Regions from separate parts of the Erwinia sp. INIA01 genome, predicted to be linked through region 2. Evidence: predicted binding sites of a transcription regulator. Region 2 holds the regulator's gene; each other region holds the start of a gene.
What was found. The regulator PhoB, encoded in region 2, activates phosphate uptake and scavenging genes when phosphate is short. The targets are predictions, from matches to a motif close to CTGTCATAAAACTGNCNNAT.
Positions count from the first base shown of each region.

Region 1 (3,140 bases), on a different contig from region 2:
GGCAAGACTTTAGTTGCAGGGCACAGTTAGATATGGAACCTCTTGTTAATCAGTGTGGTAGCAGAAACTTGCTCGACCTGTTTATGGCAATAAACGGTAATGGCGAAGGGTATCTGTTGCTTTCAGGGAAGTTGAGGTGTCTGGGGAAAGATCAAGCTGTCAATGACATTCTTGATTTCGATTATGAAAAAGAGGGGGGATATTATGATTTACATCTGCGGAAAAAAGACACGGTGATAAATAAATTTCTACCGCAGCTCAAGGATAAAAATCTCATGGTAAAAATAAGAAAGTTGGATCGTCGAAGGTATCTTCTTTCGTTTAATAAACAGGCGTTGCTGGTGTGTACGTCTGAGTAAGGGAAAATGAGTAGCGGTCTTTGAAAGCTATCCCGCTACTCAGATTTTAATTATTGAGCGTTCATCTGCTGCTTATGCTTCTTTTCGCTCATCATGGTCATGGCGAGCAAAATAACGGCCAGAATACTTCCACCAATCATTACCATAAAGCCGCCATCCCAGCCGAAATAGTCGACGGTATAGCCGACGATCGCGCTGGCGGCAACAGAACCACCGAGATAACCAAACAGGCCGGTAAATCCAGCGGCAGTACCCGCAGCCTTTTTCGGTGCCAGCTCCAGAGCGTGCAGACCGATCAGCATGACGGGGCCATAAATCAGGAAGCCAATCACCATCATACAGGCCATATCGACGCCAGGATTACCCGCCGGGTTCATCCAGTACACAATGGTCGCAATGGTCACGAGAGTCATAAAGAAGACGCCGGTAGCTCCACGGTTGCCCTTGAATACCTTATCTGACATCCAGCCACACAGCAGCGTGCCTGGAATACCTGCATATTCATAGAAGAAATAAGCCCACGAAGATTTATCCAGCGTGAAGTGCTTAACCTCTTTCAGATAGGTTGGTGACCAGTCGAGCACACCGTAGCGCAGCAGATAAACAAACACGTTCGCCAGTGCGATATACCACAGCAGTTTGTTCGGCAGAATGTACTGGGTGAAAATCTGTTTCGCAGTCAGCTCTGTTTCATGTTTTTCATCATAGTCCGGCGGATAGTCGTTTTTATACTCTTCAATCGGAGGCAGACCACAGGACTGTGGTGTATCGCGCATCAGCGCAAAGGCGATAATTGCGATCAGAATGGCACCAAATGCCGGCATGTACAGTGCGGCTTTCCAGTCGTTAAACCAGGCCATACCTAACAAGAACAGTAGTGGAGGGATACCGCCACCAACGTTATGTGCGCAGTTCCATACGGAAACGATGCCACCGCGCTCTTTCTGTGACCACCAGTGAACCATGGTACGGCCGCACGGTGGCCATCCCATACCCTGGAACCAGCCGCACAGGAACAGCAGGACGAACATGACCATGATGCTGGAAGTTGCCCAGGGCACAAAACCCATAAACAGCATCACTGCTGCGGCCAGAATCAGTCCGGCAGGCAGGAATACGCGAGGGTTTGAGCGGTCAGAAACCGAACCCATGATGAATTTTGAAAAGCCGTAGGCAATAGAAATACCTGACAGTGCAAATCCTAAATCTCCGCGTGAGAAGCCCTGCTCAACGAGATAAGGCATCGCCAGCGCAAAGTTTTTACGCACCAGATAATAGGCGGCGTAGCCGAAGAAGATCCCCAGAAAGATCTGCCAGCGCAGTTTGCGGTACAGCGGATCGACGCGGCTGGCATCAACGCGTGGCTGATGTGCTGCGGGTTTAAAAATACTTAACATTACGGCCCCCATGGCTCTGGTAACGATATCCCCGCCCGGCTGAGATGAAATACAAACAGTTTCCCTGGTAACGGTAAATGTTCTATTTCGAAAGCAGCATGGCGATATTCGAAGGTAACTGCTGTGAATAAGTGCGCGAATGTTACATTTTTATGACGAAATGGCTATATCTGCACCATTAAATGAGGTGATATTTTCGTATGCGAACTATAATTTGTGATTTAAGTCACACTTATGAGGCCGTTTAACGCTCAGAAGTCCGCATTTTGGACGTTTACGTTCTAATTGGAAAAAATTTTATCTAAGTAATGTTATATCCATGAAAAAAAGCAGGATTTAAAGAGGCGAGAATATGAGCAGTGATACTGGCGTAGATAGGGAGAACATCTGCTGTTATTTCAATCTTAATATATGACATGTAACTTACTGAATTTATTAATTAAAAGTAGTAGGTGGTCATTTCACCGTTTATAATGCTCATACCGCTATCATCAAAATTGATAACTAAACCATCACCGGCAATATTAATTACGTTGATGGGTTTGTCATTGTTAATAACGGTGGTGATATTCATATTATCCCGGCCACCGCTAACCTGATCTAACTCTATTTCTGACAATACCTGCATGATATAACCCCCTTTTTGATTGAAGAACTCAACTGATGCTAGAGTTTCATGTAAGGGGACAGGTATTGTAATTTGATGATTTTCATAAACTAACGCCCGGTTAAGGCGTTAATTATTTGAAATAGAGATGAATATTTACTTTTTAGCCGGGCGAATCTTCATTGCCAGACCTTTGAGGAAGTTGCGAAGGATTTGATCGCCGCACTCGCGATAATTTTTATGTCCCGGCTTGCGGAAGATTGCCCCAATTTCTGATTGCCCCACCGCAAAATCGGCGCTTTTCAGCAGCTCAATAATATCAGTGGTTTTCAAATCGAAAGCGACGCGAAGCTTTTTCATGATGATGTTGTTTGTCATCTTACGTTCAATCGAAGGCACCGGCGCATCTTCACTTTTCCCGCGGCGTTCGAAAATCAGACCGTTAAGGAAATAGCCCATAACGACATCCGGGCAGAGGCGATAGCCTGGCTCATCTTCTTTTTTCAGGAAGCTGTGCACTTCGGCTTCAGCCACTTCGCTCTCTGCCAGCGCCAGAATGCTCACTACTTTCGCATCGCTTAAATCCAGCATGTAACGCACGCTGCGCAGGACATCATTATTCGTCATAAACACTCTCTTCATTGAAACTATTGCAGTGAGCGCATTATAGAGCCAATTGAGCGGTTAGACAGGAAAAACCGCCGGTCTTCACTGATGAGTTGAGTCAGGGATGAGTCAGCGATGTTGGCAACGGCGTGCCCGGGAGAGAAGCATCCC
Region 1 is NZ_JAPDNC010000019.1:57,403-60,542, forward strand. Features, by position in the region: gene OMR58_RS24005 (hypothetical protein) at 1-359, shown strand, start outside; gene glpT (glycerol-3-phosphate transporter) at 410-1,756, opposite strand; gene OMR58_RS24015 (hypothetical protein) at 2,196-2,384, opposite strand; gene OMR58_RS24020 (YehS family protein) at 2,520-2,990, opposite strand; gene metR (HTH-type transcriptional regulator MetR) at 3,088-3,140, opposite strand, start outside.
Region 1: a site for PhoB is predicted at 1,896-1,915, ahead of glpT (glycerol-3-phosphate transporter). Genes of this name have one in related genera too.

Region 2 (3,140 bases):
CGGCAATGCCAGGACCGTTATCCCGCACCTTAAACTGCGCGCCGTGGCTATTGCGCAGCCAGCTGATATCGATACGCGTTCCTTCCGGGGTGTGGTTTACCGCGTTATACACCAGATTAGAGATAGCGCTGTGCAGCTGCTCATCGTTGCCGTATACGCGCAGATGCGGGTCGGTGTGGAAGTGAATCTCATGGCGGCCATTACTGAGAGTTTCTGCCTCACGCTGCAAAATGCGCAGCATTCTGGGCACATCCACTTTTTCCTGCATATCCAGAGCCGGTGCGGCCTCAATGCGTGACAGTGTCAGCAACTGTTTCACCAGACTGTCCATCCGCCGGGTCTGCTCCTGCATGGTATGCAGCGCCTTGTCACGCACCCCACCCTCCAGCACTGAATCATTCATCATTTCCAGATAACCCTGCAGCACGGTGAGCGGCGTGCGCAGTTCATGGCTGACGTTGGCAAAGAAGTTACGACGCGCCCCCTCCAGTTGATGCATCTGCGTGACGTCCCTGGCTACCATCAGCCACTGGCCTTCACTGTAGGGCATCACGCGGAACTCAATATGGCGGTGATTGTTCAGCACCAGCGTCAGCGGGCGGCTGAAATCACGCTGGCGTAGATAGCGGGTAAATTCAGGATAGCGCAACAGGTTAAGGATATTCTGGCCGTTATCCTCAGGCCAGCGCAGCGCCAGCATCTGCTGGGCCAGGCCGTTACACCAGAAAATCGTCCCTTCTTCGGTGGTGAGAATCACCGCATCAGGCAGCGATTCCGCACCGCTGCGAAAGCGTTTAATCAGATGCCCCAGCTCACGACGGCGACGGCGGTTACGCGCCTGCATCTGATAAAGCCCGTAGAAAAGCGGCTCCCAGCTACCCCGTCCGCTTGGCGGGGTCATACTGCGGTCAACCCACAGCCAGTGGGAAAGGCGAAGTAAGTTATTGAAGTGGAAACCCAGCACGCAGAGCACTGAGACTAACAGCAGCCAGGGCAGATACCCGATCAGCAGCCCGAGCAGAAGCGCGGGCAGGCTGGCGAGCAGCAGCTCCAGAAATAATCTCTTCCAGGAGAGGCGTTCCAACACGGTTCAGACTCCAGTGCGAACGATCAGTAGCGTGCAGAGAAACGGTAACCTGTTCCACGAACGGTTTGTACCATACGGTCATGCCCGGTCAGCTCCAGCGCTTTACGCAGGCGACGAATATGCACGTCAACGGTACGGTCTTCGACGTAAACGTTAGTCCCCCAGACGTGGTTTAGCAACTGTTCACGGCTGTAAACACGCTCCGGGTGAGTCATAAAGAAGTGCAGCAGCTTATATTCAGTCGGCCCCATTTCCAGCGGCTGGGTGTCTGACATTACGCGGTGAGAAGACGGGTCAAGGCTCAGCCCCTGCATCTCGATCACCTCTTCCACCGCCATCGGCGAAATACGGCGCATTACGGCCTTGATCCGCGCCATCAGCTCCTTCGGCGAAAACGGCTTGGTAATATAGTCGTCGGCCCCCACTTCCAGGCCGCGCACGCGGTCTTCTTCTTCACCGCGCGCCGTTAGCATCATCACCGGAATATCGCGAGTCATTGCTTCACGCTTCAGATGCTTAATAAACTGAATGCCGGAGCCGCCGGGCAGCATCCAGTCCAGCAGAATCAAATCCGGCCAGGGTTCAATCAGCAGGCTAACCGCGCTGTCGTAATCCTCAGCTTCAATGGGTTGATAGTCGTTTTGTTCAAGAACGAAACACAACATCTCGCGGATTGGGGCTTCATCTTCAACTACCAAAATACGCTTAGCCATTATTGCTCCTGCTAATGTGACAGGCTGTCACGGGGGATATGCGGCGCCATTATGCGTCAGTTTTATGACACTTTTATGAAAAAAACACCCCCAAAATCGGGAGCATAGCGAAAAAGCAGCATGGATGATTTCAACCTGACCGCCGGCAATCACTTGCCCCGTGAACAGCAACAGCGTTTATAATCCCTCGCAACATCATCAGGCTATGCAGGGAGTGACATGCGCATCATTCATACCGCCGACTGGCATCTCGGGCAGTTTTTCTATACCAAAAGCCGGGCGGCTGAACATCAGGCCTTTCTCGACTGGCTGCTGGAGCAGGCGGAAGCGCAGCAGGCTGATGCGATTATAGTCGCCGGTGATATTTTTGATACCGGATCGCCTCCAAGCTATGCCCGCGAGCTGTATAACCGCTTCGTGGTGAATTTACAGCAGACCGGCTGCCAGCTGGTGGTGCTGGGCGGCAACCACGATTCGGTGGCGACGCTGAATGAATCGCGCGAGCTGCTGGCCTGCCTGAACACCCGGGTGATTGCCGCCGCCAGTGACGATATCCGCGACCAGGTGCTGGTGCTCAACACCCGTGACGGCCAGCCGGGGGCGATGCTGTGCGCCATTCCCTTCCTGCGCCCACGTGACATTATGCGCAGCCAGAGCGGCCAGTCGGGGCGCGACAAACAGCAAACATTGCTGGAGGCGATTACCGACCACTATCAACGCTGCTGGCAGGAAGCACAGGTGCAGCGGGCCGCCCTCGATCTGACGCTGCCGGTCATCGCTACCGGGCATCTGACTACCATGGGGGTGACCAAAAGCGACGCGGTGCGCGATATCTACATCGGCACGCTGGATGCTTTCCCGGCCGATGCCTTCCCGCCTGCCGACTATATTGCGCTAGGTCATATCCATCGCGCCCAGCGCGTGGCCAACAGCGAACACATTCGCTACAGCGGTTCACCCATTCCACTCAGTTTTGATGAGCTGGGCAAAGAGAAAAGCGTTTTTGTGGTGGATTTTGCCGACGGCGCGCTAAGCCAGGTCACCCCGCTATCGATTCCGCTGTTCCAGCCGATGCGGATGATCAAAGGCTCTCTGGAAGAGATTGAAGCGCAGCTGGCCGCACTGGAGCCGGACCCGCAGGGAAAATTAATCTGGCTGGATATCGAAATCGTCACCGACGACTGGCTCAGCGAACTTCAGCGCCGCATCCAGCAGCTGACCGAAACGCTGCCGGTAGAGGTGGTACTGCTTCGCCGCAGCCGCGAGCAGCGTGAGCGGGTTATCGCCCGGCAGAATAATGAAACCCTCAGCGAGCTTAGCGTGGAAGAGGTGTTTGCCCG
Region 2 is NZ_JAPDNC010000009.1:162,964-166,103, forward strand. Features, by position in the region: gene phoR (phosphate regulon sensor histidine kinase PhoR) at 1-1,087, opposite strand, end outside; gene phoB (phosphate response regulator transcription factor PhoB) at 1,111-1,800, opposite strand; gene sbcD (exonuclease subunit SbcD) at 2,020-3,140, shown strand, end outside.

Region 3 (3,140 bases), on a different contig from region 2:
CGCCCCAGGCCCAGCATCACGCCGCCGATTACACCGTTTTTGGTGAACGGCAGGACGACGCGCCAGATGACTTCCCAGGTGGTACAACCGATGCCGTAGGCGGACTCTTTCATCATCACCGGCGTCTGCTCGAAGACGTCGCGCATCACCGAGGCGATATACGGAATGATCATGATCGCCAGGATGATACCCGCCGCCAGGATACCGATACCGAATGCCGGGCCGGAGAACAGCGCACCCACAATCGGGATGTTGGACAGAACATCACCGACCGGCTGCTGGAAGTACTTCGCAAACAGCGGCGCAAAGATAAACAGGCCCCACATGCCGTAAACGATACTTGGAATTGCTGCCAGGAGTTCAATTGCCACGCCAAGAGGACGGCGCAGCCAGTTTGGAGCCAGCTCGGTCAGGAACAGTGCAATACCAAAGCTCACCGGAACGGCAATGATCAGGGCAATAACAGAGGTGACGATGGTGCCGTAAATCGGAACCAGCGCACCGAATTGTTCGTTAGGCGCATCCCACTCTTTGGTCCACAGGAAGGAGAAACCAAATTTATGGATGCTGGGCCAGGAGGAAAATATCAGGGAAACAATAATGCCACCGAGGAGGAGCAGAACAATCAGCGCGGACAGTTTTACCAGCGCACCGAAAATAATGTCACCCTGTTTGCCGGGGGCTTTGAATGTCGGCTTGGTTGCAGCCATAGTCTTCTCGATTTTGATACTGCGGATAAGTATCGGGTCAGGCGAACCTGACCCCTGGGATAGTCAGCCGAAGCTTAGTACAGAGCTTTACCGGAGCTGTCTTTCACGTTCGCTTTCCATGCTGCGCGGATCTGCGTTACCACTGACTCAGGCAGTGAAGCGTAGTCCAGGCCAGCGGTGGTTTTGCTGCCGTTTTTGTAAGCCCAGTCGAAGAACTTCAGTACGGCTGCGCCTTTCTCAGCGTTAGCCTGCTCTTTGTGCACCAGGATAAAGGTGGTAGAGGTGATTGGCCACGCGTTGTCGCCTTTCTGGAAGGTCAGATCCTGAGCAAACGATTTGCTCCAGTCTGCGCCTTTAGCGGCATCGCTAAAGCTCTTCTCGCCTGGCTCGATTGCTTTACCATCCGCATCCACCAGCTTGGTGTACGCCAGGCTGTTTTGCTTAGCGTAAGCGTATTCTACATAACCGATTGAACCCGGCAGACGCTGTACGAATGCAGCTACGCCGTCGTTGCCTTTACCGCCCAGACCAACCGGCCAGTTAACGGTGCTGCCTTTACCGATTTTGCTGTTCCAGTCGCTGTTCACTTTAGACAGGTAGCTGGTGAACACGAAAGAGGTACCGGAACCGTCAGCGCGGCGTACCACGTTGATGTCAGAGTCCGGCAGTTTCACGCCCGGGTTCAGCTTGGTGATCGCCGCGTCGTTCCACTTTTTGATGTTGCCCAGGTAGATGTCGCCGACGGTTTTACCGTCGAGGATCAGCTGGCCAGATTTGATACCAGGAATATTAACCGCCAGTACCACGCCGCCAATAACTGTCGGAAACTGGAACAGGCCGTTAGTCTGTAAATCTTCATCTTTCATTGGCGCATCAGATGCACCGAAATCTACGGTTTTAGCGATGATCTGCTTAACGCCGCCGGAGGAACCGATCCCCTGATAGTTAACCTGAGTACCTGTTGCTGTGTTGTACTCAGCAGCCCACTTGTTATAAACCGGAGCAGGGAAAGTACCGCCAGCGCCGGTCAGGTTGGTGGCTGCCATGGCAGAAACCGCGCTCAGAGACAGGGTTACGGCGACGAATTGAGCCAGGGTTTTGTGCATCAGTGTCATGTTCCCTCCACGGGATTAAAAGTCAGGCCAGTGCTGTGTTTATCTGATTAATGTTTGCTGCTGGAGGCAAAATAGGACAGTTTGGTGACAGTAAAATGTACGAAATATTACACTTTTATGACATGCACCCTGAGGCATTACAGACGGGGTTTAAATCAGTGACGCTGAATTAACGCGCAATACCTGATGGGATATTGCGCGAAGGGACATTCACGTTTATTACGGCTGAGAACACTCAATTCCTTCCATGGCCTGGCAGATAACATCGTCAAACTGATGTGACTGCTGAAGTTTTTCCGGCCACTGATAGTAGGGCAAGTTCGCCTGTCGCGACTGTTCCTTACTTAACTCCTGAAGTCGGGTTAGCAAAGGTTCCAGCGCCTCTCCGCCGGGCAGCGTGGTAGTGCGAAAGACCGGATTACCGTCAAGATAGCGTACGGCCTCAAGTTCCGGCGACAGCGTGACCGTGCCGTATTTCTCCCTGGCCAGGCGCTGCCAGAAAGGCCAGGCGGAATAGCGCAGGGCATAAAGCTCAGCGCCTTTCAGCGGCGGCCGCGCCTGTAGTTTTTTCGACATGACAATTTCGCCGTTATACGCGGATTCGATCCAGCGTGTCATCCCCTCCAGCAACCAGCCGACTTTAAACTGGGTGTAGCCGTACTGATAAAGATGAAACAGCTCGTGAGCCGGGGTGGGATTAAGCGGTTGATTGAGCTTAGAACTGATGCGGATGGTTAAGGCACAGGGCAGCCAGTTACCGTCCTCTCCCTTCACCCGCGTCACTTCATCGAAGGCCATACCGTTGCCGCGCGGCAGGTCAAACAGATAAACATGGATGGCTTTTGCCAGCCGGTAACGCGGCTGTTCCAGCGGTGGAGTTAATCGCAGCATCTTTTGATAGTACTGATTGGCGGCCTGCAGCTGGATCGCCACGTTTTTGACGTAGTCCGGCGTGCCGCTGCCGGTGGTGTCCTCCAGCGGTGGGGCATTGTCACCGCTGCGGGTGTAGAAAATAACAAAAGGCTCGGCACGCAGGGTTTCCGTCAGCGGATGCTGCTGTAAAAAGGCGCTGTCTCGGCACTCCCCCGGTGCATCCATTGCAGGCTGCGGTGGACGCGCTGCCTGTACGCCGCCGGAGAGGCCTAACAGCCCGCCCAGCCCCATCAGTATCGCCATCAACTTTTTCAGTAACATGTCCTGCTCCTGCAACCCGTCCGAATAATCCCGCTGCCGAAAGATAAAAAAAATCCAGCCGGCTGAAGGTCAGCGGGCTGGATTATATTTTAGCCGGGATCTGCGAACAGAAACGGCGAAG
Region 3 is NZ_JAPDNC010000008.1:33,813-36,952, reverse strand. Features, by position in the region: gene pstC (phosphate ABC transporter permease PstC) at 1-710, opposite strand, end outside; gene pstS (phosphate ABC transporter substrate-binding protein PstS) at 785-1,825, opposite strand; gene OMR58_RS14980 (peptidase) at 2,045-3,019, opposite strand.
Region 3: a site for PhoB is predicted at 1,897-1,916, ahead of pstS (phosphate ABC transporter substrate-binding protein PstS). Genes of this name have one in related genera too.